DNA from 4 places in the Gottfriedia sp. OAE603 genome. Region 3 is predicted to be linked to each of the others. Evidence: riboswitches for the same ligand, from Rfam matches in the RefSeq annotation. Region 3 holds a riboswitch; each other region holds the start of a gene.
The links. Region 3 has a riboswitch for S-adenosylmethionine ahead of mtnK (S-methyl-5-thioribose kinase). Riboswitches for the same ligand answer to the same signal wherever they lie in the genome.

Region 1: another riboswitch for S-adenosylmethionine. It lies ahead of metK (methionine adenosyltransferase); the one in region 3 lies ahead of mtnK (S-methyl-5-thioribose kinase).
Region 2: another riboswitch for S-adenosylmethionine. It lies ahead of ABID96_RS10140 (LLM class flavin-dependent oxidoreductase); the one in region 3 lies ahead of mtnK (S-methyl-5-thioribose kinase).
Region 4: another riboswitch for S-adenosylmethionine. It lies ahead of ABID96_RS04150 (Fur-regulated basic protein FbpA); the one in region 3 lies ahead of mtnK (S-methyl-5-thioribose kinase).

What each region holds. Positions count from the first base shown of each region.
Region 1 is NZ_JBEUNN010000001.1:3,428,519-3,431,703, forward strand. It holds gene ABID96_RS17435 (cysteine hydrolase family protein) at 41-574, opposite strand; gene metK (methionine adenosyltransferase) at 772-1,968, opposite strand; SAM riboswitch class I at 2,177-2,289, opposite strand; gene pckA (phosphoenolpyruvate carboxykinase (ATP)) at 2,611-3,185, shown strand, end outside.
Region 2 is NZ_JBEUNN010000001.1:2,027,369-2,030,553, reverse strand. It holds gene ABID96_RS10145 (ATP-grasp domain-containing protein) at 1-358, opposite strand, end outside; gene ABID96_RS10140 (LLM class flavin-dependent oxidoreductase) at 373-1,422, opposite strand; SAM riboswitch class I at 1,532-1,634, opposite strand; gene ABID96_RS10135 (DUF1398 family protein) at 1,893-2,276, opposite strand; gene ABID96_RS10130 (GrpB family protein) at 2,279-2,797, opposite strand; gene ABID96_RS10125 (flotillin family protein) at 2,934-3,185, opposite strand, start outside.
Region 3 is NZ_JBEUNN010000001.1:1,666,025-1,669,209, reverse strand. It holds gene mtnA (S-methyl-5-thioribose-1-phosphate isomerase) at 1-697, opposite strand, end outside; gene mtnK (S-methyl-5-thioribose kinase) at 694-1,869, opposite strand; SAM riboswitch class I at 1,951-2,108, opposite strand; gene ABID96_RS08215 (carbon-nitrogen family hydrolase) at 2,152-2,955, opposite strand; gene ABID96_RS08210 (aminotransferase class I/II-fold pyridoxal phosphate-dependent enzyme) at 3,094-3,185, shown strand, end outside.
Region 4 is NZ_JBEUNN010000001.1:841,763-844,947, forward strand. It holds gene fumC (class II fumarate hydratase) at 1-832, shown strand, start outside; SAM riboswitch class I at 1,003-1,105, shown strand; SAM riboswitch class I at 1,202-1,303, shown strand; gene ABID96_RS04150 (Fur-regulated basic protein FbpA) at 1,439-1,606, shown strand; gene ABID96_RS04155 (LysR family transcriptional regulator) at 1,821-2,699, shown strand; gene ssuE (NADPH-dependent FMN reductase) at 2,924-3,185, shown strand, end outside.

The DNA.
Region 1 (3,185 bases), 1.8 Mb from region 3:
AAGGAAATACCACCGTACATATTACGGTGGCATTTTTTATTTATTCAAATGATATATCCTTTGTTTCTTTTAAAATAGCGAATCTCCCGCCACCAAGTATATCATTATGATGATTAATGATTTGAGAGGCTATTAGCTTACCATTATCAAAAGTACTATGTGCATCTTTAACTAAAATATTGTTGTACCCTTTACTAAAGGCACTTCTTACAGTTGTATCTATGCAAAACTCAGTTTGCATTCCGACAATGACTAATTTTTCTATTTGTAGTTTATTTAGTTCTTCCTGAAGATTCGTCTGGTAAAAAGAATCACATGTTCCTTTTTGCACAACGATATCAGTTGAACGGGGTTTAATTCTCTGATGTATTTCCCAAGTTGATGAACCTTCTTTATATTCAGAATCGTCTTCGGTATGCTGAATATAAACAATCGGCATATTTACTTCTCTTGCTTTTTCAACCATGCTAGTAATATTATCTAGTACCTTTTCTTCATTATGTAGCTTAAAATCAGGATAAGTAAACATTGCATTTTGAACATCTACGACTAATAATGCTGTATGATCATTCATCTTACTGTAATAAGGAGTACATTTCCCCCTATTACACTCACCTCCGTCCTTCATTTTTATTAGGCTAAGCCAGAAAACAATACACAATCATATCATCTTACATAATTATACTTATTGAAAGCTTTTAATTGACGAATTAGGCATAAAATAAAAAAAGAGACTGTAACAGCAAATGCTGTTACAGTCTCTTTTAATCATTAAAGACCAGCTTCAGTTTTTAAAGCTTCTGCTTTATCAGTACGTTCCCAAGGAAGGTCGATATCTGTACGGCCGAAGTGACCATAAGCAGCAGTTTGTTTGTAAATTGGACGACGTAGGTCAAGCATTTTGATAATTCCTGCTGGACGTAAGTCAAAGTTATTGCGGATAACTTCTACAAGTTTTTCTTCTGAAACTTTACCTGTACCAAAAGTATCAATTGCAATAGATACTGGTTTCGCAACACCAATTGCGTATGCTAATTGAACTTCAGCTTTATCAGCTAATCCAGCAGCTACGATGTTTTTCGCAACGTAACGTGCAGCATAAGCAGCAGAACGGTCAACTTTCGTTGCATCTTTACCAGAGAATGCTCCACCACCGTGACGAGCATATCCACCGTAAGTATCAACGATGATTTTACGACCTGTTAATCCTGCATCCCCTTGAGGTCCACCGATTACGAAACGGCCTGTTGGGTTGATAAAGAATTTTGTATTCGCATCGATTAACTCAGCTGGTACAACTGGTTTAATAACAAGTTCTTTAATATCATTTTCGATTTGTTCTTGAGTTGCTTCTGGACCATGTTGTGTAGATACAACAATTGCATCAATACGAACTGGTTTGTTGTTTTCATCATACTCAACTGTTACTTGAGTTTTACCATCTGGACGTAAGTATGAAACTGTTTCATTCTTTCTTACTTCAGTTAGACGACGTGCGATTTTATGAGATAAAGAAATTGGAAGTGGCATTAATTCAGGTGTTTCGTTTACAGCAAAACCGAACATTAAACCTTGGTCTCCAGCTCCGATTGCTTCGATTTCTTCATCTGACATGCTTCCTTCACGTGCTTCTAATGCTTGGTCTACACCTAAAGCGATATCAGCTGATTGCTCATCAATAGAAGTTAATACTGCACATGTATCTGCATCAAATCCGTATTTAGCTCGGTCATAACCGATTTCACGAATTGTTTCGCGAACGATTTTTGGGATATCTACATAAGTAGAAGTTGTGATTTCACCTGCAACAAGTACTAAACCTGTTGTAACTGAAGTTTCCGCTGCTACACGAGCATTTGGATCATTAGCTAAAATTGCATCAAGAATTGAATCTGAAATTTGGTCACAGATTTTATCTGGATGTCCTTCTGTAACTGATTCTGAAGTAAATAAACGACGTTGTGACATTGAGTCCCCTCCTAAATTGAATTGACGGATCTCTTTTTTCTCAACATAAGATTAGAAAAATGTTTTCCTATATCTTATGTTTCCCATTTAAGATAAAGATAACTCAGTGTTAATTACGAAATTGCCATCTGTATTTAAGTTTTGAGCAAAAAAAAAGCCTTCCTCTTATCCATATTGCTTGAGGAAAGGTTTAGTTATTTGCCTTTCGCTCTTATCGTCCAAGACAATAAATTGCCTTGCATCAGGTTCAGCACCTTTCACTTAAAGTGAGGTTGCTGGGCTTCGTAGGGCCTGTATCCCTCCACCTACTCGGGATAAGAGAGTATCCGTATGAAAAGTATCATATTAAAAATAAACTTTCTTGTCAACAATTTTCATCATACTTTAGACACATTTCACCATAAATAGAAAATCATCACACGATTTACATTCATTCCTATTAAATGGGTAATACCTAATAATATCTTTCATACAAGCTAATTTACACCTTTAAGTATACCGTTTTACTCATTTTAAAATTTTTAATAATTTCGTTACACATTTTTCCAACTAATAGTATACACTATTAAAATAAATGTGTTATACTATTTAACGAGATACCTACATGGCAGACAAATTATATTTAAAGGATGGTATTAGTATATGAAGACAGTTGATGTAAATATTGAATTGAATGAATTACTTTCAAGTAATCACATGTATAACCAGCTAAGCGTTTCTGAGCTAGTTGAAAAAGTTCTAACAAGACAAGAAGGTATTCTAACGTCAACGGGAGCAGTTAGTGTATCAACGGGAAAATATACTGGCCGTTCACCAAAAGATAAATTTATTGTAAATGAAGCATCTGTTGAAAACTTAATTGATTGGGGAACAGTAAATCAGCCAATCTCTTCAGATGTGTTCGAAAAATTATATAGTAAAGTACTTACTTACTTAAAAGATAGAAACGAATTATTCCAATTTAAAGGATTTGCTGGTGCTGATACTGGATATCGTTTACCAATCCAAGTTATTAATGAATTTGCATGGCATAATTTATTTGCTCACCAGTTATTTATCCGCCCTACTGAGGAAGAATTACTAACACATCAATCAGATTTTACGATTGTTTCTGCTCCAACTTTTAAAGCTGATCCAGTTGTTGACGGTACGAACTCAGAAGCATTCGTTATTATTTCATTTGAAAAACGTATTATTCTAATCGGTGGTACTGAATA
Region 2 (3,185 bases), 360 kb from region 3:
CTTTTCCGACCGCTGCAATTGTTTTTGGCGTCTTAACACCATACTTGTTTAATTCTAAGTATTGCAAAACCTTACTAACCTCTAGTTTTAATGCATTCGTTCCATTTAACACCGTACGTCCATGAGCTTCAAGCCAAGCTAATACTTGCGCAGTAAATTCAGCCGCAAAACGGTGATCACGTGTGTGTGAAGAAGCACTCATTCTGCTATAAAAAATACCTTCTGGTGGTTCGGTAGATAAATCTAAAGTTCCTTCGTCTAAATGCCACTCTTCATATGGAACACCAAGTTCCTCCAATCTTTTTGTTAAATGGACTGTCCACTCACTATTTTCATGAATTACATATATTTTACTCATTTTACGACCCCTTTCTAGTTCTTTATTAAACTACGTTTTTGTTCAACTAATGGCATAATTTGTTTTGAAAATCGTTCCATTTCCTCAAGTTGAGGAGAAAATTGTAATAATAATAAGTCTAAGCCAGTTTCTTCATATTGTAAAATTCGATTTGCAATTTGATCTGGAGTTCCTACTAAATTTGGGCGTAGACCTCGGTTAGACACCGAGTAATCCTGTAATTGGATTTGTTGCTCTAATTGTGACTTTGTAGTGAAGTCTTTAAAGCCAGCATATCCGCTTGAATCCTTCACCTTTGTGATTTTTTCAAGCTCAGCTTTTGCCTCTTCTTCAGTATCACGGCAAATTACATACGCAGCCATTCCAAAAGAACTGAATGGTACATTATCAGTTTGTTCACGTCGGGCTTTCATATCTGCTATTTTTCGCTCGATCTCTTCAACAGTTCCACCATGCATTACATATGCATCACATTTTTCTGCAATGGTTTGCTTGCCTTTTTCACTTTCACCACCTGCATATAAAATCGGGTTAGGTCTTTGAACAGGCTTTGGAGCAAGCTTCGTGTCTTTCAAGTCGTAAAATTGGCCAGAATAATTAAAGGTTTCTTCTGTCCATAAACCTTTTAGTACATCAATAAACTCTTCGGTCCGAGCATAACGTTCATCATGTTCTGTAAAAATACCACCATATTGACGTGCTTCGTCTGCCCACCAAGCAGATACAACGTTTAATGTAAATCGTCCGTTACTGATTCGATCAATATTTGCTGCCATTTTTGCTGCTACAGCTGGATTATGAAACCCAGGGCGAATCGCCGTCATAATTTCTATTTTTTCCGTCACCGCTGCAAGTGCTGCTGCTGTAGACCAAGCTTCAAGAGAGTCATGCTCTGGTCCCTTAATATCATTTAAATATAATTCAGCTATTAAAGTAGTTGAGTAGCCCCATTTTTCAGCTGATTGAATAACATCTTTTGCATATTCATAAGTTGGCGGCATATTTTCATCGTCTACATTTCGTAACCAGCCTCCAAAAATCGGCAACCAAAAACCATATTTCATCTAGACTCTCTCCCTTATTTTTAACATCACTAAGTTTACCTATCTACTAAGTTGGAATTATACTCAAAATAAAAAACTCTCCTCCAAAGAAGAGAGTTTAAAAACCCTCTTCTCATCTTTCAAGCATTTGCTTGTTGGAATTGGCACAGTATTCATAAGAACCTGCTGCCGAGGCTTCAAAGGGCCAGTCCCTCCACCTCTCTAGATAAGAAGAAAAATATAAATTCAAAACTTTTTTATTAATAAAGTGATAATAGTTTATTTTTTTTTAATTGTCAATTAATTAGTTCTAATGTTAAACTATTTTTTTACTGATGATGATAGCTACTTTAAAACTGTCATTCGTCTATATTCCCTGTTTTAATTAGATTACAATACTCTCAATAATCTGGAGTTTTTCTCCCTTATTAAGATCATATTCACTAAAACACCTCTCCAATTACATTTCTATAATTGGCTTAAGAATTATTTCATATATTTAGCGACTCATCAATTTTTTCTTCACCAATACCGAAATATGTAACCTTTTTCTCAGGAATACAGACACGATAGCTTACAATTCCTGCCTCCGCAATCTCTTTTAAGAATTCTAAAAAAGGTTGTGAAATGTTAGCAATTGCCTCTAATACTTTATTTCTATCAAATTGATTTGAGATCGCTAAGTTTATTTGTGAATCTGTTTTAAATTCTGAATTGACTCTCTTATAAGTAGATTGACCAGTTGCAACGTCTATTTCATATTCGTTTATGCCTCTTTGAGACAATTCATCTAAGAATTGAGGAAAGTCTATTTCACCTTTACTTCGTCTGTGAATTATTTCTTGAAATTCAAATTCTGTTATTTTAGTATTCATCATTATGTCTCCTTTAGTTTTCTAGACTTTTTAACAATGCATTTTATAAATTCATTTTTTCCGTTTGTATATGAAACTCTATCATTTGGATATTTTTCAGCTAATTTTATTTTTAAATGATAGTACTCGTTACGTACATCAGGATGCTTTCTCAAATAATCTCTAAATAAAATATTATTTATCCAAAAGTCACTTTCAAATTCATAGATATGAAGGTGGTGTGTTCCTGCTCTATATTCACCTTTTCTAAAAAAACGCCTTTCGGGAAACTCCTCATGCCAAACGAATTCGTATCCAATTTCAGCAAATGAATTAATAAAGTCTTGGATTGCATTTATATGTTTTACTCCACACATCATATCAATTATGGGTTTTGATCCTAGGTTCTCAATTGAGGTACTTCCAATATGTTCAATTTGAATTAAAGTTTCACCTAAAACATTTCTAATCTTTGTTTCTTCTTTTTTATATTCTAAAGCCCATTGCTGTGAGTAATCCTCAATAATTACTTTTCCATCCATGTTTTGTCCTCATTTTCCTTAAATCTCATCTATTTTACGAACGTATATGTTGTTCAATTTTTTCATTACTAATTTAACACATATAAAAATTACTTCAAAAAAAGAGTAGCCGTTGGCTACTCTATAAAAATAATAGTTATTCGATAGTATTAGTTCCATCAGACTTGCTATTTTCTATACTTTGTTCAGGTAAAACAGTGACAGCGCCTTGATTTTTATAGCCATTCGTCTTGGATGCATATGACTTGATCAATTCAGCTATATCAATACCTGTCATTTCTTTTAATGGCTCTTGCATTTCAACCATTGTTTTTGTAATGCTCTTGCCAAAAGATGGGATCCCTTGACCGTTACCTGAATCGATAATTTTAACCGATTCGATATTATT
Region 3 (3,185 bases):
CAACTTTTTTATTTTGTAATAAATAGCCGACCATATTATCTGTTAAAAGCGTTACAGGAATGCCACTTTGCTTTAATTCCCATGATGTTAACCTCGCTCCTTGAAAGACTGGTCTAGTTTCAGTAGCAAACGCTGAAATTTCCCAACCCTTTTCTTTTGCTAAATGAAGCGGAGCAAGTGCGGTTCCATATCGACTTGTTGCAATACTACCTGCATTGCAATGTGTCAATACAGCAGCACCATCATGTAAAAGTGTTAATGCATTTTCTCCAATTTCTTTACACGTAGCTTCGTCAGCTAAATGTAATTTAATCGCTTCTTCTATAATGATGAATTTCGCTTCTGCTACTGACTGTGCATCCAAGCTAAGTTGAAGAAGCTTTTCTACAGCCCAAGCTAAATTTACTGCAGTTGGTCTTGCACTAATTAATTCATCAGCAAATCGTCTTGACTGCTCGCGAAATTCTTCTACTTTGTCTGTTTCAATGTCACGCACGCCTAGATATAAGCCATAAGCAGCTGCCAATCCAATCGCAGGAGCTCCTCTCACTTGTAGCTTTACAATCGCTTCTCTCACATCTTGTAATGAGGTTGCTTCTATATAAACAATTTCTAGTGGTAATTTTGTTTGGTCAAGAATATTTAAAATTTCACCGTTCCATTGTAATGATTCAGGTATTTGCTGTAATGTAGTCATGATTTGTTGCTCCAATCAGAAATTAAATTTTTAATATTGCCAATAGTAAATCTATTCTTTATGCAATTCGCCCCAAACGCGAGGATCTCTTTTTTAATTGCAATTTTACGGTCTAGTTCAAGCGAATCAATATCCTCTACGTGTGCTAAACCAATCGAACGTCTAATACATTCACAACCAATTACGCCAATTGCATCAATCCAATATCCTTCAAGCTTTTCTTTTATAAGTTCGACTTGGTTAAACGGTCTTACACTATGCTCTTCCCATAGCCTGATAAATGTTTCATTGAAAACTTTTTCAATCGTAACAAGCTGATCAAGTATTTCTTCTTTTTGCTCAGTTCTACTAAATATTTGGAATAATAGATTTGCTTGAATTTGCCCTAAATCAAATCCAATTGGGCCAACGAATGCGAACTCTGGATCGATTACTTTTGTTTCAGTTGCTGATGTAAATATACTGCCTGTATGTAAATCACCGTGTAATAATGCTTCTTTTTTTGATAAGAAATCAAGTTTCAGTTTTGCAGCTTCAAGTTGTAGCACTTTATCGTTCCATAAAGCTTGAACATCTTCTAGTAGTTCCTCTTCAAAACTATTTGTCTCGCTATTAAAAAATGGATCCGTATATACTAGATCTTCCGTTATATCGCATAGCTCAGGATTATTAAAAGTAAGCTCTAGCTCCTTCTTTTTGGCAGGCGTCGTTCCGAAATCAGAAGTGAAAAATAATGAATTTGCTAAAAACTCACCGATGTGTTCTGCAAAAAATGGAAAGCTTTTCTTTTCGATTAATCCTTTACGTAAGATTTGTAAATGAGAAAGGTCTTCCATAACAGTTACTGCTTGTTCTTCATCATGTGCAAATATTTTCGGAACTAGATTTGGAATTAAATCATTATAAATTTTTGTTGCATTACTTTCGATTGTTGCTCTTTTTAATGTTAGTGGCCAACTTTCTCCAACTACTTTTGCATATGGTAATGCTTGCTTAATAATTAATCCTTGCTCTTGACCAACAGGTCTTACTTTAAAAACTAAGTTTAAATTTCCGTCCCCAATTTCAACACTTTCACATATTTGATTTGTAAAATAACCCAATTTTTGTAAGTAAGTGATTGATGTTGCCTCTGTTAAAGGTCTATATTCTTTCTTCTGAATGACAGTCATTACTATTCATCCCCCTTAAAATTTACAATATAAAAAGCCCCTTCTCGAGACGAAAAGGGGCAATCGGAAATTGGCTTTCGTCTCTTATCTACCAGAAAATTTCTTTTCTGTTGGAATTAGCACCGTGCCTTACTGAGCATTTAAGCTCAGGCGTATATTCACGCCCCATTTCACAATGGTATTATGGTCGGTTGCTGGGCATCATCGGGCCAAATCCCTCCGCCTACTCGAAATAAGAGTTCGCATATTAAATTTTATAACCGTATTGTAGATGATTATTTTTTAGTTTGTCAAACGTTTTTTTTTGAAACTTTTATAAATTCCATCTTTTCTGTCTTCAAAAATTGGGATGGTATTGCGGATTTCCTCTACTTTTCCTCGGTCGATTTCTCCATAAATAATTTCTTCTTCGGTAGAACCTTTCACTAAAACTTCACCCCAAGGATCAATCAGCACCGAGCCTCCACCAAATGTATTCGCTAAATCTTTCCCAACACGATTACATGCGACTACATAGCATTGGTTTTCTATTGCACGAGCTTTTAATAAAGTTTCCCAATGCTCCATTCTTTGAATAGGCCATTCAGCAACAAAAAACAAAACCTTTGCACCATTTACAGCATGAGTTTGAATCCATTCCGGAAAACGTAAATCATAACAAACAAATCCAGCTACCTCTAAGCCATCGATGGTAAATAAACCATTGTCAGTTCCAGACTGTAAATAGTGGTGCTCGTTCATCAACTGGAACAAATGGACTTTGTCATATTCTTTCACCACATCACCTTGATTGTTTATCACGATTAATGTATTTGTCACGCCATGTTCACGCTCAATTGGAAATGAACCACTTATGATTGTCACTTGATTATTTCGAGCAATCGTTTGAAGTTCAGAAATAATAGATTCCTGTTGACCTGTATGCTTCGTAATTTCTTCTAAACAATATCCGGTCGTCCACAGTTCAGGCAACACAATTACTGTTGCATGTTGATTAATTGCCTCAATGATTTTGCCTTTCATCTTCATGAAATTAGTAATAGAATCCCCTAAAACAACGTCTGATTGTATACATGCAATCTTAATCAATTTATATTCACCCTATTCTAAATTTTATAGACATTTTTAAAATGAGCATATATGATGGTGAAAGTTATTGCAATATTCATTGTTTGAAATGTAAGTCTTGTAGTCATACAAATCAATGAACTATATTTTTTTGGAGTGATGAACTTGAAACCTAGTAAATTATTAGAAAATCTACCAAAGCAATTCTTTGCCTCTCTCGTTATGAAGGTAAATGAGTCTATTAAAAA
Region 4 (3,185 bases), 820 kb from region 3:
TTTACAAGATGCAACGCCTTTAACTTTAGGGCAAGAAATTAGTGGATGGCATCGTATGCTTGAGAAAAATGAGCAAATGATATTGGGCAGTATGAAATTTATGAACGAACTTGCTATTGGTGGAACTGCGGTAGGAACTGGCCTAAATGCACATCCCATGTTTGGTGAGCTGGTTGCAAAAGAAATTAGTTTGTTTACTGGATATGAATTTACATCAGCAAAGAATAAATTTCATGCATTAACAAGCCATGATGAAATGGTCTATACTCATGGTGCGCTCAAAGCACTGGCTACTGATCTAATGAAAATTGCGAATGATGTAAGGTGGATGGCGAGTGGACCAAGAAGTGGAATTGGTGAAATAATGATCCCTTCAAATGAGCCAGGAAGTTCAATCATGCCAGGTAAAGTAAATCCAACACAATCTGAAGCAATGACTATGGTCGTAACTCAAATCGTAGGAAATGATATGACGATCGCATTTGCTGCGAGTCAAGGAAACTTCGAATTGAATGTGTTTAAACCAGTTATTATTTATAATTTTCTTCAGTCGATTAGACTGCTAGCAGATGTGATGAACTCATTTAACGAGCATTGTGCGAACGGGTTAGAAGCAAATATAGAAGTCATAAAAAGTCATTTAAATAATTCACTTATGCTAGTAACTGCACTAAATCCTCACATCGGCTATGAAAAAGCAGCTAGTATTGCCAAATTAGCTTATGAAGAAGGTACGACCCTAAAAGAAGCAGCCTTAAAAACAGGATTTCTTACAGAAGAGGATTTTGACCGGATTGTTAAACCAGAAAAAATGACTAAACCAAAAGAATAAGTTACTTAGACTTTATGGAAATGAAAAGACTTGTAGTAGATAATAAATCTTTAAAATACAGCGTTATAAATAACTGAAAAATCTAACATTTATAAAATGGGTTGACTCAATTTTTTAAATCGGTTAATCTTGGTTCAATCAGTCGGAAATTATATAAATACATAAAAATAATCTTATCCAGAGAGGTGGAGGGAATTGGCCCTATGATACCTCAGCAACAGGTTCTTTTGAACACTGTGCTAATTCCATCAGGTAATACCTGAAAGATAAGAAGAGATGATATTTAATCTAGTCCTCTTCTATCTTAGAAGAGGATTTTTTTTATTAAGTGTTTTAGAGATGTAATGCTTGCATAATAAAATAAATAATATTTTATCCAAAAGAGGTGCAGGGACTGGCCCAAGGATACCTCGGCAACGGGTTCTTTATCATACCTTGCCAATTCCAGGGGATATCCCTTATTGAGAGGGTTTTTAATATGTTGTTTAAAGGAGGCAGATGGATTTTTATAATAATAATACCAAGTATTCTTATAAGAAAAGTAAAGTTTTGTAAAGAGAATAGATAAAAATATTTGTGTTGTAAGGAGGATTTAAATTGGAAAATATGTTAAGAAAATTGGTTGAAACTCGAAAGAATGATCTAATCAACAAGTTGATCAAAGTTGGAGTTTATAAAATAGAATCATCTCATTTATTTGAAATTACGCTATCAGAGTTAGAAGAAGAATATACTCGAGTAATGAATGAAAAAAAGCACAATAGAGTTCATTAATTATATGGCTCTGTTCATACAGTTGAAATAAGATTTCTAGAGAACGCCCCATCAAGCCGGCGTGTCTTCTAGCAGAGTTTTTAGGATCGTCTAAAAAAATGTAAGTTTTTATTTGAATAGGAATTAGTGCGACATTAACCAAAAAAATATGAATAAAATAACGGTATTAAATGTTATATCAATGATATGAAAATATGTTTGGGATGTGATGAAAATGAATATCGAAAATATTGAAGCGTTTATTTACGTGATTCACTATGGGAGTTTTAATAAAGCAGCAGATTCTTTATTTTTATCACAGCCAACTGTTACTGCTAGAATTCAATCATTAGAAAGAGAATTAAACTGCAAGCTTTTTCATCGAACTGGAAAACAAGTGATGATCACAGAAGAGGGAAAACGTTTTTTACCTTATGCACAACAAGTCGTGCAAATTTATGAAAAGGGTAAGATGCATATAAATCAAAAAAAATCGCAAACAAATGAATTAAAGATAGGGTGTACAGTTTCTGTTTCAAACTATGTCATTTCCGAGATTATTCCTAAACTCTCAGTCATGAATGATGAGGTACATTATAAAATGATTACGGGTAGTACAGATGAATTGGTGAAGAAGACATTAAATAATGAAATTGATATTGCATTTGTAAGGAAGATTAGTCATCCTAGTTTACAATCTATTAAATTATTTGAGGATCCTATTACTTTATATGTTTATGAGGACCATCCTTTTATTTCTAAACAATCTATCAGCATCCAAGACATTGCTAAGGAGAATCTTATTTTCTTTGAGTGTGGTTCTTTAGATTGGCTTAGAATTCATCGTTTGTTTGAAAATCTAGAATCCCCACCTAATATAAAAATACATACAGATAGTTCAGAAATGGCCAAAAAGCTAATACTAGAGAAATTTGGAATTGCCTTCTTGCCTAGTATTAGTGTTAAGAAGGAAGTGAAAGACGGGTTATTATACCCTATCCATATTGAAGAAACGAAGGGGATTTATTTACAGACTAATATCTTTTGTAATCGAGGAGAGTATTCCGAATTAGTAAATGAAATAGTTAAATTAAGTAAAGAGTTGGTAAAATAGCCAACTCTTTTTTTGATTATTCTCATATAGATCAAGCAAATTTTTTTAAAGATAGTAAAAAATTACATAGGCTAATTCAAATATTCAATAATTGTATAGAAAAGTTCTATTAGAAATTAGATTGACGAAATTTTCAGTCAATGATAAAGTTGGTAACAATTAATTCCTAGTTAACCAATAAGAAATATAGGTATTAACTGATTTTCATAGAGGAGGTAGATACTTTGAAGGATATTGTTATTATTTCATCAAGTTCATCAACAAAATCCAGATTAAACGGCATCGTTCAATATGTACAGAGGAAATGGGAATATGAGGGATTGAATGTATGCCAAGTTAACATAAGGGAGTTACCAGCAGAGTCTTTAATAAATAGTGACTTTCTAGATGCAGAAATAAAAGAAGCACTAAATAAAATCGAAAATTCCATTGGAATCGTGATTGCTGGTCCCGTTTATAAAGCATCATATTCCGGTGTATTAAAAA